Regions from separate parts of the Streptomyces sp. NPDC097107 genome, predicted to be linked through region 2. Evidence: riboswitches for the same ligand, from Rfam matches in the RefSeq annotation. Region 2 holds a riboswitch; each other region holds the start of a gene.
What was found. Region 2 has a riboswitch for cobalamin ahead of ACIQ1J_RS00395 (cobalamin biosynthesis protein). Riboswitches for the same ligand answer to the same signal wherever they lie in the genome.
Positions count from the first base shown of each region.

Region 1: it holds a riboswitch for cobalamin, as region 2 does, so the genes downstream of both, ACIQ1J_RS32580 (ABC transporter substrate-binding protein) here and ACIQ1J_RS00395 (cobalamin biosynthesis protein) in region 2, are expected to answer to the same signal.
Region 3: it holds a riboswitch for cobalamin, as region 2 does, so the genes downstream of both, ACIQ1J_RS20545 (ribonucleoside-diphosphate reductase subunit alpha) here and ACIQ1J_RS00395 (cobalamin biosynthesis protein) in region 2, are expected to answer to the same signal.
Region 4: it holds a riboswitch for cobalamin, as region 2 does, so the genes downstream of both, ACIQ1J_RS32555 (hypothetical protein) here and ACIQ1J_RS00395 (cobalamin biosynthesis protein) in region 2, are expected to answer to the same signal.

Region 1 is NZ_JBIWEF010000019.1:12,299-19,759, reverse strand. It holds gene ACIQ1J_RS32615 (SDR family NAD(P)-dependent oxidoreductase) at 1-237, shown strand, start outside; gene ACIQ1J_RS32610 (CoA transferase subunit A) at 234-989, shown strand; gene ACIQ1J_RS32605 (CoA transferase subunit B) at 986-1,636, shown strand; partial or broken gene ACIQ1J_RS32600 (IS256 family transposase) at 1,774-3,017, shown strand; gene ACIQ1J_RS32595 (class I SAM-dependent methyltransferase) at 3,033-3,734, opposite strand; gene ACIQ1J_RS32590 (pyridoxamine 5'-phosphate oxidase family protein) at 3,958-4,476, shown strand; gene ACIQ1J_RS32585 (dihydrofolate reductase family protein) at 4,486-5,043, shown strand; cobalamin riboswitch at 5,349-5,537, shown strand; gene ACIQ1J_RS32580 (ABC transporter substrate-binding protein) at 5,580-6,614, shown strand; gene ACIQ1J_RS32575 (FecCD family ABC transporter permease) at 6,665-7,461, shown strand, end outside.
Region 2 is NZ_JBIWEF010000001.1:70,134-77,594, forward strand. It holds gene ACIQ1J_RS00380 (class II aldolase/adducin family protein) at 1-200, opposite strand, end outside; gene ACIQ1J_RS00385 (anion permease) at 424-1,662, shown strand; gene ACIQ1J_RS00390 (hypothetical protein) at 1,697-1,918, shown strand; cobalamin riboswitch at 2,074-2,214, shown strand; gene ACIQ1J_RS00395 (cobalamin biosynthesis protein) at 2,343-3,308, shown strand; gene ACIQ1J_RS00400 (cobyric acid synthase) at 3,340-4,848, shown strand; gene cobN (cobaltochelatase subunit CobN) at 4,845-7,461, shown strand, end outside.
Region 3 is NZ_JBIWEF010000008.1:149,863-157,323, reverse strand. It holds gene ACIQ1J_RS20565 (cytochrome P450) at 1-634, shown strand, start outside; gene ACIQ1J_RS20560 (GlxA family transcriptional regulator) at 656-1,624, opposite strand; gene ACIQ1J_RS20555 (hypothetical protein) at 1,717-1,962, shown strand; gene ACIQ1J_RS20550 (ribonucleotide-diphosphate reductase subunit beta) at 1,875-2,906, opposite strand; gene ACIQ1J_RS20545 (ribonucleoside-diphosphate reductase subunit alpha) at 2,906-5,293, opposite strand; cobalamin riboswitch at 5,417-5,578, opposite strand; gene ACIQ1J_RS20540 (GNAT family N-acetyltransferase) at 5,636-6,142, opposite strand; gene mctP (monocarboxylate uptake permease MctP) at 6,211-7,461, opposite strand, start outside.
Region 4 is NZ_JBIWEF010000019.1:4,057-10,766, reverse strand. It holds gene ACIQ1J_RS32565 ((2Fe-2S)-binding protein) at 1-317, opposite strand, end outside; gene ACIQ1J_RS32560 (ferric reductase-like transmembrane domain-containing protein) at 360-1,346, opposite strand; cobalamin riboswitch at 1,601-1,770, shown strand; gene ACIQ1J_RS32555 (hypothetical protein) at 1,905-2,894, shown strand; gene ACIQ1J_RS32550 (cysteine synthase family protein) at 2,891-3,913, shown strand; gene ACIQ1J_RS32545 (ATP-grasp domain-containing protein) at 3,910-5,163, shown strand; gene ACIQ1J_RS32540 (MDR family MFS transporter) at 5,156-6,424, shown strand; gene ACIQ1J_RS32535 (class I SAM-dependent methyltransferase) at 6,393-6,710, shown strand, end outside.

The DNA.
Region 1 (7,461 bases), on a different contig from region 2:
GGGATGATCGACACCGAGGGCTCGCGCGACAACCTGCTCGCCGACGACCACCCGATGAACGACATCTCCGGTCACATCCCGCGCGGGCGGCTGGGCCATTGCGACGACGTCGTCAACGCGGCCGTCTTCCTGGCCTCCGACGAGGCCGCCTACATCACCGGCGCCAACCTCGTCGTGGACGGCGGCTGGTCCACCGTCCCGCCCGGCGCCTCGAACCGAAAGGCAATCCGCACGTGAACAAGGTCCGCGCCGGCGCCGCCGAGGCAGTCGCCGACATCCCCGACGGCGCCTCGCTCGCCGTCGGCGGCTTCGGCCTCAGCGGCGTACCCGAAGTCCTGATCCGCGCCCTGTACGAGCGGGGCACGACCGGCCTGGAGGTCGTCTCGAACAACTGCGGCGTGGACGGACGGGGTCTCGGCGTCCTGCTCTCCGCCGGCCGCATCGCCCGCGTCACCGGCTCCTACGTCGGCGAGAACAAGGAGTTCGCCCGCCAGTACCTCAGCGGGGAACTGGGGGTCGAGCTGACCCCGCAGGGGACGCTCGCCGAACGGCTGCGCGCGGGCGGCGCCGGCATCCCCGCCTTCTACACCCCGGCGGGCGTCGGCACTCAGGTCGCGAACGGCGGGCTGCCGTGGCGGTACGCGCCCGACGGCACCGTGGCCGTCGCCTCCCCGCCCAGGGAGACGCGCGGCTTCGCCGGCCGCCCGTACGTTTTGGAGCACGGCATCACCACCGACTTCGCCCTCGTACGGGCCTGGCGCGGCGACCACCACGGCAACCTCGTCTTCCGCCGGGCCGCCGCCAACTTCAACCCCCTGGCCGCCATGGCCGGCCGCGTCACCGTCGCCGAGGTCGAGGAACTCGTCGAACCGGGCGAACTCCACCCCGACGAGATCCACCTGCCCGGCATCTACGTCCAGCGGATCGTGGCGCTCACCGCCGAACAGGCCGCCGACAAGCCCGTGGAGAAGAGGACCGTACGCCCATGAGCTGGACCCGCGACCAGATGGCCGCCCGCGCCGCCGCCGAACTCACCGACGGCTCCTACGTCAATCTGGGCATCGGACTGCCCACCCTGATCCCCGGACACCTCCCGCCCGGCGTCCACGTCGTCCTGCACTCCGAGAACGGCATCCTCGGCACCGGCCCCTACCCCACCGAGGACGAAGTCGACCCCGACCTGATCAACGCCGGCAAGGAAACGGTCACCGTCCTGCCCGGCGCCTCCTTCTTCGACTCCGCGCTCTCCTTCGGCATGATCCGAGGCGGCCACATCGACACCGCTGTCCTCGGCGCCATGCAGGTATCCGCCCGCGGCGACCTCGCCAACTGGATGATCCCCGGCAAGATGGTCAAGGGCATGGGCGGTGCCATGGACCTCGTCCACGGTGCCCGCCGCGTCATCGTCCTCACGGAACACACCGCCAAGGACGGCACCCCCAAGATCGTCGACGAGTGCGCGCTCCCCCTCACCGGCGAGCAGTGCGTCCACCGGATCATCACCGACCTCGGCGTCCTCGACGTCACCCCCGACGGCCTCGCCCTGGTCGAAACCGCCCCCGGCGTCACCGTCGAGGACATCACCGACCGCACCGGCACCGCTCTGCGAGTGGACAGTGTCTCCGCCGCATGCTGACGGAGCAATGCTCCGGACTTGTGGATCGGCGTCGGGCTCGGCGCGGAAGGCGTACCTTCCCGAATGATCCTGTGATGGTCACCGAGTAGGCCCGCGTTCGCAGCGCGGGTCGGGAAGGCACGCCCGTGCTCAGCGTAATGAACGCCGACGGTTCCGCCGAGTCCCCCTCCCTGATCGACGAGATCTCGTGCGCGACGGCGCCCGGCGGATGCCAGCCGCCGCGCTGGAGGCCGAAGTCAACCAGTACATAGCCGACTTGGCGGCCGCGGCCGACGAGCAGGGGCGTCGCCTGGTGGTCCGCAACGGCTACCACCGGCCCCGCACCGTGGTCACCGCAGCCGGTCCGGTCGAGGTGAAGGCCCCCGCGGGTAAACGACCGACGGGTCGACGAGGCCACAGGCGAGCGCAAGCGGTTCTCCTCGAAGATCCTGCCGCCATGGTGCCGCAAGTCGCCGAAGATCTCCGAGGTACTGCCCTTGCTCTACCTGCACGGCCTGTCGTCCGGGGACTTCGTGCCCGCCCTGGAGCAGTTCCTCGGCTCGACGGCCGGGCTGTCGCCGGCGACCGTGACCCGAATGACGAAGCAGTGGCACGACGACCCGCCGCCTTCTGTAAGCGGGACCTGTCCGACCGCGACTTCGTCTACGTGTGGGCCGACGGCGTGTACCCCAAGGTCCGGCTCGGCCAGGCGCACTCGTGCGTGCTGGTCCTGCTCGGCGTCCGCCTGGACGGCACCAAGGAGCTCATCGCGCTGGACGAGGTGCTGCGCGAGTCCACCGAATCGTGGGCCGACCTGCTGCGCGACTGCCGCCGCCGCGGTATGCGCGACCCCGAACTGGTCGTCGGAGACGGCGCGATGGGGCTGTGGAAGGCCCTGGCCGAGGTGTTCCCCGCCGCCCGCCATCAGCGCTGCTGGGTTCACCAGGCCAGAAATGTGACAAACGCACTTCCGAAGTCCGCGCAGCCGGGCGCCACGAAGGCGATGCAGGAAATCTACAACGCCGAGGACCGCGCCCACGCCGAGAAGGCGATCGAGGCATTCTCGAAGACGTACGGCACCAAGTGGCCGAAGGCCGTCGCGAAGATCATCGACGATCGCGAGGAGTTGCTGGCCTTCTACGACTTTCCGGCCGAGCACTTGGTCCACCTGCGGACCACGAATCCGATCGAGTCGACGTTCTCCACGGTCAAGCTCCGGACCCGGGTCACCCGCGGCGCCGGCAGCCCCGCCGCCGCGCTCGCGATGGTGTTCAAGCTCGTCGAGTCCGCCCAGACCCGCTGGCGGGCGATCACCGGAGCCCACCTGGCGCCCCTGCTCCGCGCCGACGCGAGGTTCGAGAACGGCGTTCTGGGCGAACGGCCCGAGGCCGACGCGGCCTGAGCATCCCTCATCCGATTACAACCCGCGTTGGTCGTCCGGCGTGGGGTCGTTACGGCCGAGGGATTCCGCTGCCACGGCCTGACGGAGCACGTCGTAGCCCACGAATTCGAACAGGCGAGTGCTGCGGCGTAGGGGTTGAGGTATGCCGACGAACCGGTGCACACCGACCCCGAAGCCTGCGTCCGGTGCTGACAGCCACCGCAGTTCGAAGCGTTGCGCTTCGAACCATTCGCAGATCAGCGGTACCCGGTCAGGCGCGGCGCGATGTCGGGTCCAGATGACGGTGCCGCCGGTCTTGCACAGCTGGTTGCAGGCCGCGATGGTGTGCTGGATATCGGCGTCGGTAATGTTGCCGAAAACGCCACAGATCAGGACAAGATCTGCAGGAGTCATGTCCTCGTAATGGTCAATGAGGGAGGCGTCGCCGGTCACGACCTCAACCTGGTTCAGGTCTGCCCGGCCAGCCCTTTCCAGAGCGACCGCCGTGTTGCGCGGGTCCAGCTCGACAAGCCTCGCCCGCGCATCGTCGCGGCGGGGATGTTCGGCCAGAACGTCCAGAAGATCGCGGCCTTCCCCAGCACAAAGGCTGATTACCTTCAACCCACCAGCCGGGGCATCAGACAAGGCAGCGTGGGCCTGCGCCTGAACTGTCCGCAGTCGCCGTGCCATCCACGAGTCGGCCGCGTCGTACTGGTCATGCCAGGTGCTCCAATCCATAGGTGGACGCTACGGTCACTCACCACCCACAGGCGACACAATTTTTGATCACTAGACCCAGTGAGCAGTCATCCACAGGTCTTGACAATTGCTCGTTCCTGAGCCAAAGCCAGGAACACCTCGATGTCCCGCCGTTCCATCCCCCCATTGTTCACCCTGGCTGAACGGCTGTTGGCAAAACCGCCGTTGGTGGCGAGATCGCCGTCGCTCCAGGATTGCCCTGATGTCACAACGAACCGGAGGACTGACGATGTGGAAAACGGTACCGCGGCTGCTGGCTCAGCATCGCTACCTCGTCCTCGGCACCGCGGACGGCGAGGGTCGGCCATGGGCCAGCCCGGTGTTCTTCGCCGCCGACGGGCAACACCGGGTTCTGTGGGTGTCCTCGCCGGCCAGCCGGCATTCACGGAACATCGCAGCACGTCCGGAGGTGGCGATCACCGTCTTCGACACGGCCGCGCCTGTCGGCGGGGCGGAAGCGATCTACCTGGAGGCAGCTGCGGGGCCGGCTGCCGACGACGCCCGCGCGGCTGACCTCGCCTCGCTCAACACCCGTCTGCCGACGGGTCACCAGCTAGTGCCGGAGGACCTCGGACCGACTGGGCCGTTGCTGGTCTGTCAGGCCGCGGTCTCCAGGCATTTCGTGCTCGTCCGTGGAGGGGACGCCCGTTTCGACAACGCCACCGATGCCCGGCTCGAGGTGTTTCCACCCGACCCCGAGCACACCACCCACACCACCTGAAGGAGACCCATGGCAAAGCTCACCTACTCGATGGTCACCTCGCTCGACGGCTGCGCCGAGGCGGCGGACGGAAACCTGGGCGCTGGGGCGGAGGATCCGGAGGTGCACACCTTCATCAACGACCTCTTCCGCCCCGTCGGCACGTACCTCTACGGCCGGCGGATGTACGAGACGATGGTCTTCTGGGAGACCGCGCACACCGAGGCCGACCTGCCGCCGCACATCCTGCAGTGCGCCCGCGACTGGCAGGCCGCGGAAAAGGTCGTGTACTCCACGACGTTGAAGTCGGTGTCCAGCGCGAAGACCAGGATCGAGCGAACCTTCGACCCGGACGCGGTGCGCAAGCTCAAGGCCGAGGCCGATCACGACCTGACCGTGGACGGCCCGAACCTCGCGGCCCAGGCGATCGCGGCCGGCCTGGTGGACGAGTACCACCTGTTCATCACCACGAGCGTGGTCGGCGGCGGCAAGCGGTTCTTTCCCGACGGCGTGCGCCTCGGACTCGAGCTGGTCGAGGAACGTGCCTTCGACAGCGGACTGATGTACACGCGCTACCGGACCCGCTGAACCGCGCCCGGTCGCTTGCATGCACCGGCTCCGACTGTGCGGGCGCAGACGCGCACCGACCGGCCGCAGAGCTTTCGCATCGGGAGACTTGGGCCTGGTGATCGTCCACTACGCCGGGGCAGCGTTGATCACCCGGGCGGCCGACGCCACTGATGTAGACCCGCGTGTGTCGCCGTTGGATCGCGTCCGTACGAGGAGGCCGAGGTCAGTCAGGGCACAGCAGAGCCTCCGTCAGACCCGGAGCGGTTCGCCGACGGGCATGTCGGGCCGCGTGCGTAAGGCTGTGGTAGCTTCCGGACGCCAGTCGAACTCGTGAGCGTGTCTGTACGCGTGCACGAGTCAGGGAATCCGGTGAGATGCCGGAACTGACGCGCAGCGGTGAGGGTGACGGGCGGGGCAGCAAGCCACTGGACGACGGTCACGGCCGGGTCCGGGAAGGCGTTCCGCCGGGATGATCCCGAGTCCGAAGACCTGCTGGCAACCGATCGTCCGCACGGACCCCGCGTATGGGTCCTGACGCCTAGGAAGCCGCACCCGTGCACCTGTCACGTCCCGCCCGTTGTTCCGTCCTCCTCCTGACCGGCTCCCTGCTGCTCACCGCCTGCGGTTCCGGCCCCGGTCCGTCCGCGAAGTCCGGCGACTCCGATGCCGGAGTCGCCACGTTCGACAACTGCGGGCAGAAGGTGACGGTCGAGGCTCCGCCGAAGCGGGCCGTGTCCCTGAACCAGGGCACCACCGAGATCCTGCTCTCCCTCGGCCTCGCCGACCGAATGGCGGGAACCGCCACCTGGACCGACCCCGTCATGAAGGGACTGGAGAAGGCCAACGCCAAGGTGCCCCGGCTCGCCGACAACCAGCCGTCGTTCGAGCGGGTCCTGGACGCCGAACCGGACTTCGTGGCGTCGTCCTTCGCATCCACCCTGAGCAAGGGCGGTGTGGCTCCCCGCGAGAAGTTCGAGGAGCTCGGCGTACCCACGTATCTGTCGCCCGCAGACTGCGAGGGCAAGGACAATAACGGGGACGGCGACGGCTCACGGACGAAGCCTCTGGCCATGGAGACGGTCTACCGCGAAGTACGGGAGCTGGCCCGGGTCTTCGGCGTGGAGGAGCGTGGCGAGCAACTGGTCGACCGGCTGAAGAGCCGGGTAACGAAGGCCGCATCCGGGATCCGCGCCGAGAACACCACTGTTCTGTACTGGTTCGCGAACCAGGAATCTCCTTACATGGCGGGCTGCTGCGGCGCGCCCGGCATCGTCACCGACGCGCTCGGCGCGAAGAACGTCTTCGACGACAGCACGCAGGAATGGCCTCAGATCAACTGGGAGACCGTCGCCGACCGCGACCCAGACGTGCTCGTCATCGGCGATCTCACCCGCAAGTCACAGACCGCCGAGTCGGCCGTGAAGAAGATCGCGTTCCTGGAGTCGAATCCGGCGACGAAGAACATGAAGGCGGTGAAGGAGAAGCGATACGTGCTGCTCAGCGGGCAGGCCATGAACCCGACGATCCGTACCGTCGAGGGCGTGGAGAAGGTGGCCTCGGCACTGCGCGCGTACGGGCTCAGCGGATGACCACGATCCTGCGGGCCTCCGGCGTCCGCCCGGCGCGGGGCGCCGTCCGGATGCTGCGCGTCGTGGCCGGCCTGGGCGGAGGGCTGGCGGTGCTCGCCGCGTCCGTCGCTGTGGCCATCACCATCGGTCCCGCGGACATCGGGGTGGGTGACGTCTGGTCGGTGGTCGCCTCCCGTCTGGGCTGGGGCACTTCGGATCTCACTGCGATCCGCGAGGGCATCGTCTGGAACCTGCGGCTGCCGCGCACCCTGCTCGCCGCGGTGTGCGGGGCCGGCCTGGCGGTGTGCGGCGCGGTGATGCAGTCCCTGCTGCGCAACCCCCTCGCCGACCCCTTCGTCCTGGGCGTCTCCTCCGGGGCGTCGACCGGCGCCGTCGCCGTGATCGTGCTCGGCGCCGGGGGCGGTGTCCTGTCCGTCTCCGGTGGCGCGTTCGTGGGCGCGGTCGGCTCGTTCGCGCTGGTGCTGCTGCTCAGCCACACACTTGGCGGGACGACGGACCGGGTGGTCCTGTCCGGAGTGGCCGCGATGCAGTTGTTCTCCGCCCTGACCTCGTTCGTGGTGACGACGGCGTCCGACGCGGAGACCACCCGGAGCGTGCTGTTCTGGCTGCTCGGGTCGCTCAGCGGGGCGGACTGGACCGAGGTGGGGCTCTGCGCGGCTGTCCTGGCGCTCGCCCTCGTGCTGTGCCTGGGCTACGCGCGCACCCTGGACGCCTTCGCCTTCGGTCAGGACGCCGCGGCCTCGCTCGGGGTCTCGGTCGCCCGGACCCGGCTGGTGCTGCTGTGCGTCACCGCGCTGCTGACCGCCGCACTGGTCAGCTCGGCCGGTGCCATCGGCTTCGTCGGCCT
Region 2 (7,461 bases):
GCCGGGACCAGACGGTCGTACGGCACACCCGAAGGGGTGACCAGCACCGTGTCGCCCACACGCACCGAGACGTTGCCGGAGGTGCCGACGACCAGGCCGTCCGCCACCGTTCGCCGGGCTGTCGCGACGAGGGCCTCCCAGGCTGCCGCCCTGGCCCGTTCCTCGTCCGCGCCCACCCCTCCGACCCGCGAATACGTCACAGTCACCGTCTCCTTCGGGCACGCCCGCGCCCCTCACGAACCTCCGCCGACCGGCCTCGCGGCGATCCTGCCAGGCGCGTATCCGGAGAGCATCGGGCCGGGCACGGAGAGGGAGGCGGCGGCGCCGGTTCCGGTCACCGTGACGCCCTGTCCAGTTCATCTTCCGTTCACTCTGGTTACCTACGTTCGTCCAGCCAATGACCTCGAACGATTGCCTGGGTAAATGGAAAGCTTCTCGCTGATCCTCGCGATTGTGGTGGTAACCGCACTCGCGTTCGATTTCACGAACGGTTTCCACGACACCGCGAACGCGATGGCAACGACCATTTCGACCGGTGCGCTCAAGCCCAAGGTTGCGGTGGCCATGTCCGCCGTCCTGAACCTTGTCGGCGCCTTCCTCTCGGTGGAGGTCGCCAACACGATCTCCAAGGGTCTCGTGGACGAGACCGGCATCCGTCCCGAGGTCATCTTCGCCGCCCTGGTGGGCGCGATCCTCTGGAACCTGCTGACCTGGCTGGTCGGGCTCCCGTCCAGTTCCTCGCACGCCCTCATGGGCGGTCTGATCGGTGCCGCGGTCGCCTCGGCGGGCGTCGGCGCGGTCAACGGCGACGCGCTCGTCACCAAGGTGCTCATCCCGGCCATCGCCGCCCCGCTCGTCGCGGGCCTCGCGGCGCTGCTCGGCGCGCGGCTGACGTACAAGCTCGGCCGCAAGGCCGACGGCAAGGCCGCCGCCAAGGGCTACCGCGCCGGGCAGATCGCCTCCGCCGGGCTGGTCTCGCTGGCCCACGGCACCAACGACGCCCAGAAGACGATGGGCATCATCACCCTCGCCCTGATCGCCGGCGGCTCGCTCGCCCCCGACTCCGACCCGCCCATGTGGGTCATCCTCTCCGCGGGTATCGCCATCGCGCTCGGCACCTACCTCGGCGGCTGGCGCATCATCCGCACCATGGGCAAGGGCCTGACCGACCTCCAGCCGCAGCAGGGCTTCGCCGCCCAGACCAGCGCCGCGACGGTCATCCTGGCCTCCTCCCACCTCGGCTTCTCCCTCTCCACCACGCACTCGGTCTCCGGCGCGGTGATGGGTGCGGGCCTCGGCCGCAAGGGCGGCGTGGTGCGCTGGTCCACGGCCACCCGGATGTTCGTCGCCTGGGGCCTGACCCTGCCGGCCGCGGCCCTGGTCGCCGCGATCGCCGAGTGGGTCTGCGGCCTGGGTGACTGGGGCACCGCGCTCGTCGCGGTCTTCCTGGTCGCCTCCAGCGCCGCCATCTGGAAGCTCTCCCGGCGCGAGATCGTCGACCACACCAACGTCGTCGACGAGCCCGAGCAGGCCGGTGTGGTGACCACGGCGATGGCCGCCGTCTCCCCGCCCCCGGCCGGCGTGACCGAGGACCTGGCCGCGGCCGGTGCCCCGGGCTCCGCGTCCGACTCCAAGGCCCCCTCGGCCACCACCTCCGTCTGAGCCCGCGCCCCGGGTACGAAGGAAAGCGAACTCCATGAGCATCGACTGGGCAGCTCTCGGCTCCGTCTTCGGGGTCAGCCTCGTGGCCACCGTGGCCCTGGTGGGCCTGTTCACCCTCGGCATCGTCGGTCTCTCCCGCCAGGAGCGGGCGGTCGCACAGGGCGGCTCCGCGACCCTCGCGGTCAGCGGCGCGTACGCCTGCTTCGCGGCCTGCGCGGCCGCGGTGGCGTACGGCATCTACCTGATCGTCGCCTGAGCGACCACGCGCGGACACCGCGCGCGTCGCCTTGTGAGGCGGGGCGCGGGACGGCCACCGACCGTCCCGCGCCCCGCCTCTTCTCGGGCCGGCGCACACCGCCCGCGTGTGGGGCTTCGCACACTCCCCCGCCGCAGGTCAACGCCAGGTTGACGGGTGTTCGCGGGCCGTGGTGGACTGCCGGAGCCAATACGGCGGCAGGAGAGGAAGCCCGGTGCGAATCCGGCGCGGTCCCGCCACTGTGACCGGGGTACAGCCCCGGGAGCCAGGAACTCTCACCGCCGGTCTCTTTCAACCAGGGCGCGGACACCCTGAGTGAGGACATATCGCCATGCGCGGCTGCGGTTCCAGGCACAGCGGTCCCGGGTACACCGGTTCCGGGCACATCAGCGACACGCTCTCCCGCCCCGCGGCCGGCTGAGCCGTGCGCGCCGAACGCGTCTTCGCGTACGGCGCCGCCGCCGGCCTCCTCGGTGACCTCCTCCTCGGCGACCCGCGCCGCGGACACCCGGTCGCCGCGTTCGGCCGTGCCGCCGGTGCCGTGGAACGGGTGCTGTGGCGGGACCACCGGGGCTGGGGCGTGCTGCACACGGCCGTCTGCGCCGGAGGCGCCGCCGCCCTCGGAACGGCCGCCACCCGCGCCGTACGCCGGTCCCCCGCCGCCTCCGTCGCCCTGACCGGCGCCGCCACCTGGGCCGTCGTCGGCGGCACCTCGCTCGCCCGTGAGGCCCGTGCGATCGGCCGTGCCCTGGAGGCCGGCGACGTCGAAGCGGCCCGGGCGCGGCTGCCGCACCTGTGCGGGCGGGACCCGCAGGCGCTGGACGCCGACGGGATCGCCCGGGCCGTCGTGGAGTCCGTCGCCGAGAACACCTCGGACGCGGTGGTGGGCGCCCTGGTGTGGGGCGCGGTCGGCGGAGTGCCAGGACTGCTCGGCTTCCGGGCCGTGAACACCCTGGACGCCATGGTCGGCCACAAGTCCCCCAGGTACCGGCGATACGGCTGGGCCTCGGCCCGCCTCGACGACCTCGCGGGCTGGCCGGGCGCCCGGCTGACCGCCGTACTGACCACCGTGGCCGGCGGCGATCCGCGCGGCTCCGTACGGGCCTGGCGCGCCGACGCCGCACGGCACCCGAGCCCCAACGCCGGTCCCGTGGAGGCGTCGTTCGCGGGCGCCCTGGGCGTACGGCTCGGCGGAACGCTCTCCTACGGCGGCCGGGTGGAGCACCGGCCCGTCCTCAACGGGGCGGCGGGACGCGCCGTCCGGGCCGGTTCCGGCGACATCGTCCGGGCCGTCCGGCTCTCCCGGCGCGTGGGCTGGCTGGCGCTCGGCGTGTGCGCGGGCGCGCGGCTGCTCGCGCACGGGGCCGTCGGGAAGGGACGTACGTCGTGAGCCGTCGCCTCCTCGAGAAGGGACGTACGTCATGAACGGTGGCCTCCTCGTCGCCGGCACCACCTCCGACGCCGGCAAGAGCGTCGTCACCGCCGGGATCTGCCGCTGGCTGGTGCGGCAGGGCGTCAAGGTCGCGCCCTTCAAGGCGCAGAACATGTCGCTCAACTCCTTCGTCACCCGCGAGGGCGCCGAGATCGGGCGCGCGCAGGCCATGCAGGCCCAGGCGTGCCGCGTGGAACCGACCGCGCTGATGAACCCGGTGCTGCTCAAGCCGGGCGGCGAGCGCAGCAGCCAGGTGGTGCTGCTCGGCAAACCGGTCGGCGAGATGAGCGCCCGCGGCTACCACGGCGGGCGGCAGCAGCAGTTGCTCGGCACTGTGCTCGACTGTCTGGCCGAGCTGCGGGGCACGTATGACGCGGTGATCTGTGAGGGGGCGGGCAGTCCGGCCGAGATCAACCTGCGCCGGACGGACATCGTGAACATGGGGATCGCCCGGGGTGCCGGGCTGCCCGTGCTGGTGGTGGGCGACATCGACCGGGGCGGGGTCTTCGCCTCGTTCTTCGGGACGGTGGCGCTGCTCGCACCCGAGGACCAGGCGCTGGTCGCCGGGTTCCTCGTCAACAAGTTCCGGGGTGACGTGTCGCTGCTGGAACCGGGTCTCGAGATGCTGCACGGGCTCACCGGACGGCACACGTACGGCGTCCTGCCCTTCCGACACGGGCTCGGCATCGACGAGGAGGACGGGCTGCGGGTCTCTCTGCGGGGGACCGTGCGGGAGTCCGTCGTCGCGCCGCCGGTCGGCGAGGACGTGCTGCGGGTCGCCGTCTGCGCGATCCCGCTGATGTCCAACTTCACGGACGTGGACGCGCTCGCCGCCGAGCCGGGTGTCGTGGTGCGGTTCGCGGACCGGCCGGAGGAGCTGGCCGACGCGGACCTCGTCATCGTGCCGGGGACGCGCGGGACGGTCCGGGCGCTTCAGTGGCTCCGGGAGCGGGGGCTCGCGGACGCCATCGCGCGCAGGGTGGCCGAACAGCGGCCCGTGCTGGGCATCTGCGGCGGTTTCCAGCTGCTCGGCGAGCACATCGAGGACGAGGTCGAGTCCCGGGCCGGACACGTGGACGGGCTCGGACTGCTGCCCGTGCGGGTGCGGTTCGCCCGCGAGAAGACCCTCACCCGGCCGGTGGGCGAGGCCCTCGGCGAGCACGTCGAGGGGTACGAGATCCACCACGGGGTCGCCGAAGTCACGGGTGGCGCACCCTTCTTGGACGGCTGCCGGGTCGGCCAGACCTGGGGCACGCACTGGCACGGCTCGCTGGAGTCGGACGGCTTCCGGCGGGCGTTCCTGCGCGAGGTGGCCGCCGCCGCGGGCCGCCGCTTCGTGCCGGCCCCCGACACCTCGTTCGCCGCGCTGCGCGAGGAGCAGCTCGACCGGCTCGGCGACCTGATCGAACACCACGCGGACACGGACGCGCTGTGGCGGCTCATCGAGTCCGGCGCGCCACAAGGACTGCCCTTCATTCCACCGGGAGCGCCCGCATGAGCACAGTGTTGTTGTTGTCGACCGCCGACACGGACCTCCTGGCGGCCCGAGCGTCGGAGGCCGCCTACCGGATCGGCAACCCGACCCGGGTCGACGTGACGGAGGAGCTGCCGGGGCTCGTCGACGGCGCGGACGTCGCCGTCGTACGCCTGCTGGGCGGCAAGCGCGCCTGGGAGGACGGGCTCGCCGCGCTGAAGGCCGCCGGCATCCCGACCGTCCTGCTGGGCGGCGAGAGCGTGCCGGACGCGGAGCTGATGGCCGAGTCGTCGGTGCCGGCCGGAGTGGTGGCGGAGGCGCTGCGCTACCTCGTCGAGGGCGGGCCCGCCAACCTCGCCCAGCTCGCCCGGTTCCTCTCCGACACCGTGCTGCTGACCGGCGAGGGCTTCGACGAGCCGGCGAAGATGCCGGAGTTCGGCGTCCACGGCTCCCGGGCCTACGTGGAGGGGCGCCCGACGGTCGGCGTGCTCTTCTACCGCGCCCACCAGCTGAGCGGCAACACCGCCTTCGTCGACACGCTGTGCGACGCGATCGAGGCGCACGGCGCCAATGCCCTGCCCGTGTACTGCGGTTCGCTGCGCGGCGCGGACCCCGGCTTGTACGAGCTGCTGGGCCGGGCCGACGCCCTGGTCGCCACCGTCCTCGCGGCCGGCGGCACGCACGCCTCGCAGGCCTCGGCCGGCGGCGACGAGGAGGCGTGGGACATCGGCGCGCTGGCCGACCTGAACGTCCCGGTGCTGCAAGGGCTCTGCCTCACCTCCTCCCGCGCCGCCTGGGAGGCGTCCGACGCCGCCCTCTCCCCCATGGACGCGGCGATGCAGGTCGCGATCCCGGAGTTCGACGGGCGCCTGGTCACGGTGCCGTTCTCCTTCAAGGAGCAGGGGCCGGACGACGTACCGGTGTACGTCGCCGATCCCGAGCGGGCCGGGCGGGTCGCCGGGATCGCCGTGCGGCACGCGGCGCTGAAGCACAAGGCGAACGCCGACAAGAAGCTGGCGCTGGTCTTCACCGCCTACCCGACCAAGCACTCGCGCGTCGGCAACGCGGTGGGGCTGGACACCCCGGCCTCCGCGGTGCGGGTCCTGGACGCGCTCCGGGACGCCGGGTACTCCCTCACCGACTACCCGTCCGGCGGCGACGAGCTGATCCACCGGCTCATCGCCGCCGGCGGCCACGACGTCGAGTGGCTGACGGAGGACCAGCTGGCGGCGGCGCCCGCGCGGGTGCCGCTGGCCGACTACCGGGAGTGGTTCGAGAAGCTGGACCCGGAGCTGCGGGAGAGCATGCGGGAGGCGTGGGGCGAGCCGCCGGGTTCGCTGTACGTCGACGGGGACGACATCGTGCTCGCCTCGCTGCAGTTCGGGAACGTCGTGGTGATGATCCAGCCGCCGCGCGGCTTCGGCGAGAACCCGATCGCGATCTACCACGACCCGGACATGCCGCCGTCGCACCACTACATGGCGGCGTACCGCTGGCTGGACAACAGCTTCGGCGCCGACGCGATCGTGCACATGGGCAAGCACGGCACGATGGAGTGGCTGCCGGGCAAGGGCCTCGGGCTGAGCGCGGGCTGCGCGCCGGACGCGGTGCTGGGCGACCTGCCGCTGATCTACCCGTTCATCGTCAACGACCCCGGCGAGGGCACCCAGGCCAAGCGGCGCGGGCACGCGACGGTGGTCGACCACCTCGTCCCGCCGATGGCGCGCGCCGACACGTACGGCGACCTGGCCAAGCTGGAGCAGCTGCTCGACGAGTACGCGCTCGTCTCCGACCTGGACCCGGTCAAGGCGCCGGCGGTCCGCGCGCAGATCTGGACCCTGGTCAAGGCGGCGGAACTCCACCACGACCTGCACGTGGACGACCAGCCGGACGACGACGCGTTCGACGAGTTCGTCATGCACATCGACGGCTATCTGTGCGAGATCAAGGACGTGCAGATCCGCGACGGCCTGCACATCCTGGGCGGCGGCCCGGTCGGCGAGCCGCGCGTCAACCTCGTGCTGGCGGTGCTGCGCGCCTCGCAGGTGTGGGGCGGGCAGGCGAACGCGCTGCCGGGGCTGCGGGCCGCGCTGGCCGCGCACTTCGGGCTGGTGGAGAAGGAGCTGCTGGCCGAGCCGGGCGCGCCGGTGAAGGTGCCGGTGGAGCTGACGGACCTGGCCGAGGGACCGTCCCGCAGCGCCGCCGACGCGATCGACCTGCTGGAGCAGCTGTGCCGGCGGATCGCCGAGGGCATGGAGGAGCGTGGCTGGGCGGTCGCGGAGAGCGCCCCGCTCGTGCGGGAGGTGCTGCGCACCGAACTGCCCGACGCCGTGGCCGTCCTGGAGTTCGCCTGCACCGAGGTCGTGCCGCGGCTCGCCCGGACGACGGACGAGATCGGGCACATCCTGCGGGCGCTGGACGGCGGTTACGTCCCGGCCGGACCGTCCGGGTCGCCGACGCGCGGGCTGGTCAACGTGCTGCCGACCGGCCGGAACTTCTACTCCGTAGACCCCAAGGCGATCCCGTCCCGGCTGAGCTGGGAGGTCGGGCAGTCCCTCGCGGACTCGCTGATCCAGCGCTACCTGAGCGACACCGGCGAGTACCCGAAGTCCGTCGGCCTCACGGTGTGGGGCACGT
Region 3 (7,461 bases), on a different contig from region 2:
GAAGGACGACAATGGCGACCCCATAGGGGAACAGGAGATCCACGACCAGGTAGTCGCGATACTCACCCCCGGCAGTGAAACCATCGCCTCCACGATCATGTGGTTGCTGCAGGCACTTGCCGAACACCCGGAACATGCCGACCGCATACGCGACGAAGTCGAAGCGGTCACCGGCGGACGCCCCGTGGCATTCGAGGATGTGCGGGGACTCACGCACACCGGCAATGTCATCGTGGAGGCCATGCGTTTGCGTCCCGCCGTGTGGATTCTGACGCGGCGCGCGGTGGTGGAGACCGAACTCGGTGGCTATCGCATTCCGGCCGGGTCGGACATCATCTACAGTCCGTACGCAATCCAACGCGATGCGAAGTCGTACGCGGACAACCTGGAGTTCGACCCGGACCGGTGGATTCCGGACCGTGCGGCGGATGTGCCGAAATACGCCATGAAGCCGTTCAGCGCGGGTAAGCGCAAGTGCCCCAGCGATCACTTCTCCATGGCGCAGCTGACGCTGATCACGGCCGCGCTCGCCACGAAGTACCGCTTCGAGCAGGTGGCGGGCTCGAACGACGCGGTCCGCGTCGGCATCACCCTGCGGCCGCACGACCTGCTGGTCAGGCCCGTCGCACGGTGAGCGGTGCGGTGACGTGGCGGCTCAGGCGACGGCCTCCGGGCCCCGGAAGGTGCGCCGGTAGGCGTGCGGGGTGGTGCCCAGGGACCTGACGAACTGGTGCCGCAGCGCCGCCGCCGTACCGAAGCCGGTGCGCCACGCGATCGCGTCCATCGTCTCGTCCGTCGCCTCCAGCAGCCGCTGGGCCAGCAGCACACGCTGGCGCAGGATCCAGCGGTAGGGCGTCGTACCCGTCTCCTGCTGGAAGCGGCGGGCGAAGGTGCGCGGGGACATCTGCGCCCGGGCCGCGAGCTGCTCGACGGTGACCTCCTCGTCGAGGTGCTGCTCCATCCAGGCCAGCACCTCGCCGACGGTGTCGCAGCGGGAGCGCGGCAGCGGCCGTTCGATGTACTGCGCCTGGCCCCCGTCCCGGTGCGGCGGTACGACCATGCGGCGGGCGATCCGGTTGGCGACCTCCGGCCCCTGTTCCTTGCGGACGATGTGCAGACAGGCGTCGATGCCGGCGGCGGTGCCGGCGCTGGTGAACACCGGGTCCTCGTCCACGTAGAGCACGTCGGGCGAGACGGCCACCCGGGGGTACTGCCGGGCCAGCTCGGCCGCCTGGTGCCAGTGCACCGCGCACCGCCGCCCGTCCAGCAGCCCGGCGGCGCCCAGTACGAACACCCCGGAGCACACGCTCAGTACCCGCGCGCCCCGGTCCACCGCCCGCCGCAGGGCGTCCAGCAGCTCGGGCGGGTACTCCCGGCGGACGTAGTCACTCCCTGCCGGCACGGTGATCAGGTCGGCCTCCTCCAGCCGGTCGAGCCCGTACGGCGTGGAGACGGAGAGCCCGCCGACATGGGTGCTCAGTGACGGGCCCTCCGCGGAGACCACCGCGAAGTCGTACCCCGGCAGGCCCTCGTCGCTCCGGTCGATGCCGAAGACCTCGCAGACCACACCGAGTTCGAAGGGATGCGCGCCGTCCAGCAGGACGGCGGCCACGTTCCGCAGCATGCCCCCAGTGTGCCTCGCAAGTGGCAGGAAATCGAGGTCCTGCGGCAGACCTGCCACTCCCGGTAAGGAGTGTCCGGCACGACACTGGTGTCATGACCGGTAACCAGACAGAAGCCCTGATCGGAATGCTCGTGACCTTCGGACTCCTGGTCCTCATGGTCCTCCCCTCGGTGATCGGCATCGTGCGCGAGCGGCGCATCGACCGTCAGCTCAGGGAGGCCCAGAAGGGTGAGGGGGCGGGGAAGGAGACTCAGAAGTCCTCGGACAGGTCGACGGTGCCCTCCACCGCCACCTGGTACGCCGAGGGACGCCGCTCGAAGAAGTTGGTCAGCTCCTGAACGCCCTGCAGCTCCATGAAGGAGAAGGGGTTCTCGGAGCCGTACACCGGGGCGAAGCCGAGACGCGTCAGGCGCTGATCGGCCACGCACTCCAGGTACTGCCGCATCGAGTCGGTGTTCATGCCCGGGAGGCCGTCACCGCACAGGTCGCGCGCGAACTGCAGCTCGGCCTCGACGGCCTCCCGCAGCATGTCGGTGACCTCCTGCTGGAGCGCGTCGTCGAACAGCTCCGGCTCCTCCTTGCGCACGGTGTCGACGACGTCGAAGGCGAAGGACATGTGCATCGTCTCGTCCCGGAACACCCAGTTGGTGCCGGTGGCCAGGCCGTGCAGCAGCCCCCGGCTGCGGAACCAGTAGACGTAGGCGAAGGCGCCGTAGAAGAACAGGCCCTCGATGCACGCGGCGAAGCAGACGAGGTTGAGCAGGAAACGGCGCCGGTCGGCCTTGGTCTCCAGGCGGTCCATCGACTCGACCGAGTCCATCCACTTGAAGCAGAACCCGGCCTTCTCGCGGATGGAGGGGATGTTCTCCACGGCCGCGAAGGCGGCGGCGCGGTCGTCCGGGTCGGGCAGGTAGGTGTCCAGCAGCGTCAGGTAGAACTGGACGTGGACGGCTTCCTCGAAGAGCTGGCGGGACAGGTAGAGCCGCGCCTCGGGGGAGTTGATGTGCTTGTAGAGGGTGAGTACCAGGTTGTTCGCGACGATCGAGTCACCGGTGGCGAAGAAGGCCACCAGCCGGCCGATCAGGTGCTGCTCCATGGGGCTCAGCTTCGCGAGATCGGCGACGTCCGAGTGGAGGTCGACCTCCTCGACGTGCCAGGTGTTCTTGATGGCGTCCCGGTAGCGCTCGTAGAAGTCCGGGTAGCGCATGGGGCGCAGCGTCAGCTCGAAGCCCGGGTCGAGCAGGTTCTTCGTGGTGGGGGTCGCGGGGGTCTCGGTGGTCATTACTGGCAGGCCTCGCAGGACTCGGGGTTTTCCAGGGAGCAGGCGACCGCTTCGGGGTCCGGTCCGGCCTGCACCGGGACGGTGGCTCGGGCGGCGGCGCGGGCGATGCGGGTCGCCGGGCGGGAGCGCAGGTAGTACGTGGTCTTCAGGCCCTGCTTCCAGGCGTACGCGTACATCGAGGAGAGCTTCCCGATGGTCGGCGTCTCCAGGAACAGGTTCAGCGACTGGGCCTGGTCGAGGTACGGGGTGCGGGCGGCGGCCATGTCGATCAGGCCGCGCTGCGGGATCTCCCAGGCGGTGCGGTACAGCGCGCGGACGTCCTCGGGGATCCAGGTGAAGCCCTGCACCGAGCCGTTGGCCTCGCGCAGCGCCTCGCGGGTGCGGGCGTCCCAGACGCCGAGCCGCTTGAGGTCGTCCACCAGGTACGAGTTGACCTGGAGGAACTCGCCGGAGAGCGTCTCGCGCTTGAACAGGTTGGACACCTGCGGCTCGATGCACTCGTAGACACCCGCGATCGAGGCGATGGTGGCGGTCGGCGCGATGGCGAGGAGCAGGGAGTTGCGCAGGCCGGTCGTGGCCATGCGCTCGCGCAGCGCCGCCCAGCGCTCCGGCCAGGCGGGCTCGACGCCGTAGTGGTCGGGGTGCAGCACACCCCGGGCCGTCCGGGTCTTCTCCCAGGCCGGCAGCGGGCCGTTGCGCTCGGCGAGATCGGCGGAGGTCTCGTACGCGGCGAGCATGACGCGCTCGGCGATGCGGGTCGAGAGGGCCTTCGCCTCGGGCGAGTCGAAGGGCAGGCGCAGCTGGAAGAAGACGTCCTGGAGGCCCATCGCGCCCAGGCCCACCGGGCGCCAGCGGGCGTTGGAGCGGCCCGCCTGCCCGGTCGGGTAGAAGTTGATGTCGACGACCCGGTCCAGGAAGGTGACGGCGGTGCGGACGGTGGCGTCCAGGCGCTCCCAGTCGATGTCGCCCTTGGCCACGTCGACCAGCGCGCCGAGGTTGACCGAGCCCAGGTTGCAGACCGCCGTCTCCCCGTCGTCCGTGACCTCAAGGATCTCCGTGCAGAGGTTGGAGGAGTGGACGACGTGACCGGGCTCGGCGGTCTGGTTGGCGGTGCGGTTGGCGGTGTCCTTGAAGGTCATCCAGCCGTTGCCGGTCTGCGCGAGGGTGCGCATCATGCGGCCGTACAGCTCACGGGCGGGGAGGGTCTTGCGGGCGAGCCCCGCCGCCTCGGCCCCGCGGTAGGCCGCGTCGAACTCCTCGCCCCACAGGTCGACCAGCTCGGGCACGTCGGCGGGCGAGAACAGCGACCACTGTCCGTCGGCGTCCACCCGGCGCATGAACTCGTCCGGCACCCAGTGGGCGAGGTTCAGGTTGTGCGTGCGGCGGGCGTCCTCACCGGTGTTGTCCCGCAGCTCCAGGAACTCCTCGACGTCCGCGTGCCAGGTCTCCAGGTAGACCGCCGCCGCGCCCTTGCGCCGGCCGCCCTGGTTCACGGCGGCGACCGAGGCGTCCAGCGTCTTCAGGAACGGGACGATGCCGTTGGAGTGCCCGTTGGTGCCGCGGATCAGCGAACCCCGGGCGCGGACGCGGGAGTAGGCGATGCCGATGCCGCCGGCGTGCTTGGAGAGGTTGGCGACCTGGTGGAGGCGGTCGTAGATGGAGTCCAGCTCGTCCTTGGGGGAGTCCAGGAGGTAGCAGGACGACATCTGGGCGTGCCGGGTGCCGGAGTTGAACAGGGTGGGGGAGGAGGGCAGGTAGTCGAGGCGGCTCATCAGCCCGTACAGCGCGGCCACCTCGTCGACCGCACGCGTGGTGTCGTCCTCGGCGAGTCCGGCGGCCACCCGCAGCATGAAGTGCTGGGGCGTCTCGACGACCTTGCGGGTGATCGGGTGCCGGAGCAGGTAGCGGCTGTACACGGTGCGCAGGCCGAAGTAGCCGAAGCGGTCGTCGGCGGCCGGGTCGATCAGCGCGTCCAGGCGGTCCGCGTGCAGCCGTACGAACTCGGCGGTGCGGTCGGCGATCAGGCCCTCGCGGTGACCGGTGGCGACCGACCCGGTGAACGAGGTGACGCCCTGGGAAGCCGCCTCGGCGCGGATGCCGATGGTCAGCAGCCGGGCGGCCAGCCTGGAGTAGACCGGGTCCTCCGAGATGAGCCCGGCCGCCGCCTCCGTGGCGAGCTCCCGCAGCTCGGACTCGTCCGCACGGGCGGACCGGCCGCGCAGTGCGGCTGCGGCGACCCGGCCCGGGTCGGCGCCGGGGAGGTCGGCGGTCAGCTCGGTCAGGGTCCGCAGCAACGCGGCACCGGGCCCGTCGGGCTCCTCGGTCACCGGGGTCGCTGAGGTCGTCACCGGGGTCGCTGAAACCGGGTCGGCTGGCGCGATGGTCACGTGGGGGCACTCCCTCGCTCGGCACGGGGCCTGGGGGAGGGCAGGGGCAGCTCACGAGCGCACGCGGCGTCGCGTCCACCGGCCCACTCCACGAGGCCCGGACGTCAGGCACCCGGACCGGGACGGTACGGGCGCACTGTCGGCAGGTCCTCGGACTGGACATGCGTGTGCACACGTGCGGAGACGCGCGGACACACACAAGTACACCGTTGCGGGACAGTTCCGGATTCGCACCGGATTCCCCTGCGGCGACAGCGAGCACGAGCATACATCTTGTGCCGGGTTCGACGAGCACCCCCAGATGTTGTGTCGCGGAGGAGCCGTCGAGGGGTGGTGCCGGCGTCAGAGCGTCAGTTCATAGGTGAGGAGCGTGATGTCGTCCAGCTCCGGCAGCGGGTTCCAGTCGCGGTCGGGCGTACGGGCGAAACCCATCCGCTCGTAGAGGCGGTGGGCGGTGCGCATGGTGCGCTGGGTGGACAGCACCACGCGCGCGCAGCCCTCGACGGCCCGGGACCGGTCGACGCAGGTCCGTACGAGGGCCTCGCCCACCCCGCGTCCGCGTGCCTCGTGGGCGACGGCGAGCATCCGAATCTCGGCCTCGCCGGGCCGGGCGATGTCGGCCATGGGGCCGCCGGACGGCACGAAGGTCACGCCGCCGAGCACCCGGCCGTCCGCGGCGGCGACCAGCACCTCGGCGGCCGCCGCACGCTTGGCGACGTTTCTCAGCTCGCCGAGGTACGCGTCGCTCTCCCCGAAGTCGAGGAGGCCGTCGCGCAGATAGGCCTGCGCGGTGATCTCACCGAGGGTGCCGTACTCGTCCGTCGCCGCCTGCCGGATCACGAAGTCCATGGCGCCGAGTGTGCCCTGCGGGTACGACGACGGGCCGCCGGATCCGGCGGCCCGCCACGTTGCCGGGGTCAGTGCGAGGTGCCCGCCGTGGCCGGCGGCAGCTCCACCTCGACGCCTGGGTCGCCCGCGTCCGCCGTGTAGTCGCCGGGCTTGGTCTCGTCGACGCCGTCGGGGGCCTTGAGGGCCCGCATGACGAAGGTCAGGACCACGGTGACCACGACGTTCAGCACGAAGGCGGTGAGGCCGATGTAGCCGATCTCGCCGATGCCCGGGATCTGATCGGAGGAGCCGCCGAAGTGCTTCTGCGTCGGCGAGGCGACACCGTAGGCGGCGACCGTGCCGTAGACCATGCCGACCGCCCAGCCGCCGAGCAGCGCCCAGCGGTGGAACCAGCGGGTGAACAGGCCGCCGACCAGGGCCGGGAAGGTCTGCAGGATCCAGATGCCGCCGAGCAGCTGGAAGTTGATCGCGACCGTCTTGTCCATGCCCAGGACGAAGACCAGCGCGCCCACCTTCACCAGCAGGGACGTCAGCTTGGAGACCTTCGTCTCCTGGGCCGGGGTGGCGTCCGGCTTGATGAAGTCCTTGTAGATGTTGCGGGTGAAGAGGTTCGCGGCCGCGATCGACATGATCGCCGCCGGGACCAGGGCGCCGATGCCGATCGCCGCGAAGGCCACGCCGGCGAACCAGTCCGGGAACATGTTCTCGAACAGCTGCGGGATCGCCAGCTGCCCGTTCTCCACCTTCACCCCCGCCGCGATCGCCATGAAGCCCAGCAGCGCGAGCAGGCCGAGCATCAGCGAGTACAGCGGCAGGATCGTGGTGTTGCGCCGGATCACCTCACGGCTGCGCGAGGACAGCGTCGCGGTGATCGAGTGCGGGTACATGAAGAGCGCGAGCGCCGAGCCGAGCGCCAGGGTGGCGTACGTCCACTGGCCGCCGTGGTCCGGCACCAGCCCGCCCTTGCCCGACTCGTCGAACTTGTCGCCCGCCGCGGCGAAGATGTCGTCGAACCCGCCGAGCTTGATCGGGATGTAGATGATCGCCACCGCGATCACGATGTAGATCAGCGTGTCCTTCACGAACGCGATCAGCGCGGGCGCGCGCAGCCCCGACGAGTAGGTGTACGCCGCCAGCACACCGAAGGCGATCAGCAGCGGCAGGTCCTTGATGAACCAGTTGGTGTCCTCACCGCCGCCGACGCCCATCACGTCGAGGACGGCCTGGATACCGACCAGCTGGAGCGCGATGTACGGCATCGTCGCCAGGATGCCGGTGACGGCGACCGCCAGCGACAGCCCCTTCGAGCCGAAGCGGCC
Region 4 (6,710 bases), on a different contig from region 2:
GTGGTGAGGTCGGCGAGCGGTACGCGTTCGGCGGGACGGACGTGCAGGGCGTGGGCCGCCCCGGCGAGCGCCGACGCCGCATGGCCGTCCAGCGGACTCGGGGCGACTTTGACGCGCAGTCCGTCGGCCAGTGCCGACAGATGATCCGTCACCTGCTCGTACGGGACGCGGACAGGGCCGCCATCGAGCCGGTCGGCGTACCAGACTGCCCGGGCGGGGCACCCGGAGGGCCGGTCCGTCTTCGGCCCGCTGCAGTCCCGGGACCGCGCCGGATTCACACCGGCTTCCTCGTCCGCCGTCGCCTTGTCACCGGCCATCGTCCCACCCCGGACGCCGTGCCGACCGTCCGGTGCCGGCCGTCAGTCCGTCTCTTGTGAGTGGGGGGCCGTCGCGGGCGGATGGGACGGACGGTCCCGCCCACCGTCACGTCCGGACACCACCACGATCACCAGCCCCACGACGACGGCTCCGGCGACGACGCGTCCGACCGCACGCCCCCACCAGGCCGGACGGGCCGCGCCCACGCCTCCCTTCGGCGGGCCCAGCCGTTCAGCCCGCCGGGCCGGCCTCAGCAGGCGCGCCAACAGCAGTGCGGCGACGGGCATTTGCAGCAGCCACAGTGTGGTGCGGGGCCACTCCCCGTACCAGACGTTGGTGCCGTACAGCAGTGTGTGCCACACGCTCAGCACGTAGACGACGATCACGAAACGGTGCAGCCGCCGCCAGGTGTTCGCTCCGATGCGGTGCCGGACGTAGAACAGCAGCCCCAGCGGGATCGCCAGGTACAGCGCACCCTGACCGAGCGGGATGGCGATCCGGCCGGTACCGGAGTCGTACCAGCCGGGCACGAAGCTGTCGGCGAAGCCCACCCACAGCCGCTCGGCCCAGTCCACCTTCGTCTCGTATCGCACGAGTTCCGCCGCGAACATCAGCGCGTGCGCGAACATCAGGGCCATCGTCGTCAGACTCGTGGTGCGGTGCCAGCGCTCCAGTACCTGCCGGGAGACCGGCAGCCGGGCGGGCCGGGGTCCCGACAGCAGCAGCCCGAGCATGACCGTGCCCCAGGCCCACAGCAGCCCCGACCACCCGAACGCCTGACTCAGCAGGTACATCCAGTAGGTGCCGGCATCGTCCATGAACGGCATGACCGCGACGGTGTCCGAAGAACCCGACTCCATGCGCGCCCACAAGAACGCGAACACGAGCGCCGTGACCACCACCGCCGCAGAGGCGTCGGGCAGAGCGGACCGCAGGTCGCCGCGGAGAGCGACGCGGTCCCCGGGGGGCCGCATCCGCCCGGGCGGCGCTTCTGCCCCGTCTTCGTCCGGCCTCGCTTCTGACGTCATCAGGGGCCTCCCGGGCACGGGGCACCGCGGCAACGGTGCGCATGTGTCGTGAGGCAACAAGTCTGGCTGAGGGGGCAGCGATCCTCAGAGGTGATATTCAGCCAGAGCCGTCACGACAACTGCACAGAGGGCACACCTGGTTCTTCCTCCCCTTCACATTCAAGACAACCGCCGAAGGCCCACTGTCGCAGGAGTACCAGCCCCCCTACGCTGAGGCACGCAGTCGGTTCGTGCCTCCGGTCCGCCCGGACGCCTGGTGGCGCGACGCAAGAGGGAACCCGGTGCGAATCCGGGGCTGTCCCGCAGCGGTGAGTGGGAACGGAAGCCGTCGATGTCACTGGGCCCGCGTCAGGGCCGGGGAAGAGACGGCCGGTAGGTGTCCGCCCTTTTCGGCGGACGTGCCCGCGAGTCCGAAGACCTGCCACTGCGCCCGCGTCCCGCGCGGGCTGTGCACGTGACCTCGTGGACTGGGTCGGCGGTATGGGCGGTCGTACGTCGTGCGTGTGGCCGCGCCTCCTTCCCTGTCGGTGTTCAAGACCCGGTACGAAGGAGGATGTTGTGCGGGACCCAGCCGCTACGGATCTGCCCTTCCGGCCCCGGGTCGTCGACGTGTCGTCCGACGGGCCGCGAGAGACGATCCTCGGACCCGTCACGGGCGTCCTGCACGAGAGGGACGTGCCCCGCAGCACCGTGTCCGGTGTCTGCCACGGCACTCTGGGCGAGCTGTACCAGGGCCCGTTGCGGGCGGGCACCGAGCCTGAGATCGCGGTGGTGTCCTTTCCCGTGGACCGTCACTCCTGGGTGTACTTCACTCCGAGGACAGCGGCCGGTCCTCCACCGCATACGCCACCGCTCGGGGAGAAATCACGGGAAGCGGCCCGGCTCTTCCTGGACCATTACGGCCTCGTCATGCCCCCGGGCGAGTGGCGCACCCACTCCGAACTGCCGGTGGGCGTGGGGATGGCCAGTTCGACGGCGGACATCGTGGCGACGCTGCGCTGTCTGTTCCGCGTTTTCTCCCTGCCGTACGACGTGGACGTGGTCCTCGGTGTCCTGGCGGACATCGAGCGCGCCGACAGTGTCTTCCTCGACGAGTTCGCCCTGTACCTCAGCGGGCGGCACCGGGTGGTGCGACCGCTGGGCCCGGATATCGGCTTCCACACCGCCTTCGTCATCGAACCCGGCACGGTGGACACCGCCGCCGTCACTCCCCTGCTCCTGGACCACTACCGGCGGCGCGGCGACGAGTACCAGCGGTGCCTGACCGATCTGGTGAAGGGTTTCGACTCGGGTGACCCGGCCGCCGTCGCCCGTGCCGCGACGGTCAGTGCCGCCCTGTCCCAGGAGGTTTTGCCCAAGGCGACCTTCGGCAGTCTGCAGGCCCATCGTGAGCGGTTCGGGGCCGACGGCGTCTTCGTCGCGCACACCGGCTGCCTGGCCGGCTATCTCTTCGCCTCGCGCCCACAGGCCGGGGTCAAGTCCGAACTCTCCGCGTTCTTCCACTCGATCGGCCACCAGTGCACCTTCGCCCAAGGAGGCTACGGGTGATCCACCCCCACATCGCCGACGCCCTGAAAGTCCCGGACCTCGTCCGGCTCACCGACGGGCTGGTCCTGCTGAGGTTCGAGTCGATGAAGATCTACTCGGCCCTGGCCGCGGTCCGCCATCTGCTGGAGCGGGGCACCGTCCGTCCGGGGCAGACCCTGATCGACAGCTCCAGCGGCATCTACGCCTACGCCCTCGCACTGGCCTGCCACCGGTACGGCATGCGGTGCCACATCGTCGCGTCCACCACCGTCGACGCCACCACCCTCGCCCAACTGGAGATCCTCGGCGCCACCGTGGAACAGGTCAGACCGTCGCGGAACCTCAAACTCGACCAGGAACTCCGGGTGCGGCGGGTGCGCGAGATCCTCGCCGAGCGCCCCGGCCACCACTGGATGCGCCAGTACCACGACGACGTCCACTACCTCGGCTACCAAGAGGTCGCCGACCGGATCGCGGCGGAGTTTCCGGCCGCACCGCTGACCGTCGTCGGCGGCGTGGGTTCCGGAGCCTCGACCGGCGGCATCGTGGAACGCCTGCGCAGGACGGACCCCTCGGTGCGTCTGGCCGGCGTCCAGCCCTTCGGCAGCGTCACCTTCGGCAGCCAGGACCATCACGATCCCGAAGCGATCATCGCCGGCATCGGCTCCTCGATCGTCTTCGACAACGTCCGCCACCATCTCTACGACACCGTGCACTGGCTGGACTTCACCCACGCCATGTCCGGCGCCGTCGCCCTGCTGCGCGAGCACGCGGTCTTCGCCGGACTGTCCACCGGTGCCGGCTACCTGACGGCGACGTACGAGGCCCGCCGCCACCCCGACCGACTGCACCTGGTGATAGGGGCCGACACCGGACACCGCTACGTGGAGCGCGTGTTCGCCCGGCACGCCGAGGCCCTGGATCCGGCCGCGCTCAAGCCCCACGAGGCCCGCAGTCCGGAGGAGATGACCATGCCCTGGTCGAGGATGAAGTGGCAGCGCACTCCCCTCCCGGAAGCCCGGAAGGAGAGTGCCGCATGACCGTGGCCTGCCTGGAGTCACTGACCTTCGGCCTCGGCCACTTGGTCCGCGCCGCCGACCGGCTCGGCGAGCGCCTGCTGCTCCTCACCCGGGACCCCGCCTACTACGCCTACGAACTGGACCTGCTGCCCAGCGACGCCCTCGACGTCGTCGTGACCGACACCTTCGACGTGGAGCGGGTCGCCGCTCTGCTCCGACGCACCCCGGGGCTGCGCGGTCTGATCAGTTCCACCGACACCTGGACTCTGACCGGCGCCGCCCTCGCCGAACGCCTCGGCCTGCCGGGGCTCGATCCAGCCGCCCTGCGGCTGACCCGGGACAAGGCCGCGGTACGCAACAGGCTGCACGCCGCGGGTCTCACTCGCGCACGGGCCGTAGAAGGCGCCGACCCGGACCGCGAGGCGCGCGGGCTGCTGCTGAAGGAGGCGGGGCTGCCGCTCGTGCTCAAGGACACGGCGGGCACCGGGAGCCAGAACGTGTGGCTGGTCCGGGACGAGGGCGAACTCGACGCGGCGCTGGCGGAGTCGTCCGGCCGGGACCTGAAGGGGCGGTTGTTCGCCGAGCCCTATTTCAGCGGCCCGGTGTACAGCGCTGAGACGCTCACCTGGGACGGTCGCACAACACTGCTGGGCGTCTCCAGCCGGCTCATGTCACCGGAGCCGCACTTCCGGGAGGAGATCACCGCCTTTCCCGTGGCGTTCCCGAGCCAGGAGCGGACATCACTCGAGTCGTGGCTCGACCGGGTGCTCGCCGCCATCGGCTACACCGACCGGTTCGCTCACGTGGAGTTCGTACTGACCGCCGACGGTCCGGAAGTGGTGGAGGTCAATCCGCGCATCGGGGGCGCGCTGGTCGGGGAGGGGTTGTGCCGGGCCCTCGGCGTCAACGTGTACGAGGCGATGATCGAGGCCGCGCTCGGTCGCCGCCCCGGTCTCATGGACGCGGACTGTCCCGGCGGTCCGGCCGTCGCCTTCGTTCTCGGCTACCCTGCCGCCCCCGGGGTGTTCACCGGCGTCAAGGGGCTCGACCGGCTCACCGACATGCCGGGAACACCCGCCTGGTACCCGGTCAAGCGGGTCGGCGAGCCCATCGAGCACCTGGGTGACAGCCGTGGCTACGCGGGCATCGTGTACGCCGAGGCCGAGACCGCCGAACTCGCCACCCACCGCGCGGTGGCCGCAGCAGGCGCCCTGCGTGTACTGACTGGTCCGTTCCCCGAGCCGACCGGCCGGGAGGCGCCCGGTGGGTGAGCGCACCACTCGGGGACCGGGCCCGCGGTCCTCACTGTTCCCGCTCACCGGCCCGCTGCGGTTCCTCCTGCTCACCTCGTTCCTCATCCCGCTCGGCAGCTTCATGGTGCTGCCGTTCATGTCGGTGTTCCTCCACGAACGGCTCGGGATGGGGCTCGGCACGGTCGGCGTCGTCCTGGCGGTGGCATCGCTCGTGCAGTTCTCCGGCGGCATCGTCGGCGGTGCCCTCGCGGACCGGATCGGGCTGCGCCGCACGATGCTGTGGGCGCTCGTCGTACGCACCGCCGGTTTCGCCGGCCTCCTGCTGGCCCTGCGCTGGCCGCCCCTCGCGGTCTGGGCGCTGGTCCTGACGTGCTGCGGTGCCGCGCTCTACCTGCCCGCCAACAAGGCGTACCTCGTGCACGACGTCGACGACGAGCGCCGTCCGGCGTTCCTGTCGGCGGGCAACGCGGCACTCAACGCCGGGATGGCGGTCGGCCCGCTCATCGCCGGACCGTTCGTCCTGTCCTCGCCCGGCTGGCTGTTCGCGGCCGTCACGGCGCTGTTCCTCGCGGTCACAGCGGGACATGCACGGCTGCCCGGAACCGACCGGACGCACCCCACCACATCGGAGGAAACGGCCCGCACGGGTCTTCTCGCCGGCGTCGCACTCCTGCCGTTCGCCGCCAACGCGCTGGCCTTCTACCTCTACTTCCACTTCCAGCACTTCCTGGCGGTGTACGCCGTCGAGCGCGCCTCCAGCGCGTTCTACAGCGTGGTGCTGCTGCTCTGCTTCACGCTGGTCATCGTCGTACAGCCGCTCGCGTCCGGCCTGATCCGGCGCATGCCGTACGCCCTCGCCCTCACGGTCGGGTTCACGGGCCTGGCGGCGGGACTGGCCGTGCTGGCGGCCGGCACCCGGACGGCACTGCTGGCGGGCGGCGCGCTGATCACCCTCGGCGACATCGTGCTGTTCCTCAAGAACGACCTGGAGGCACTGCGCCGCAGCCCCCGCTCCGACGCCGTGGTCTTCGGCCAGCAGCGGCTCGCCGCGGGCCTGGGCGCCTGCGCGAGCGGCGTGCTGGGCGGACAGGTGTACGGCCTCGGCGAACGGGCCGGACACACCGGCTGGTTCTGGCTGCTGGCAGCCGCCCAGTGTCTGCTGCTTCCTCCGCTGCTGCTCACGCTGCGCCGCCGCACGGCGCGGCGCCCTCTCCCCGACGGCGACCATGAAGGAGCACTGACGCGCGATGACACGGACGGGCGGATTCCAGGACGATGACTTCTGGACCGAGTTCCACGACTTCCTCTTCTCCGAGCAGCGCTACGAGCAGGCCGAGGAGCTGCTCGGCACCTCTCCCCTGCTCGCCCTCCCCGACGGATCACGCGTGCTGGACCTGTGCTGCGGGCCGGGCGTCTTCACCGTGCCCCTCGCCCGCCGCGGGCACCGTGTGACCGGAGTCGACCTGAGCCCGGCCATGCTGGACCGGGCACGCAAGCGGACGGCCGACGCCGGTGCCGACGTGACGTACGTCCGGGCCGACGCACGCGAGTACGAGGCACCGGGC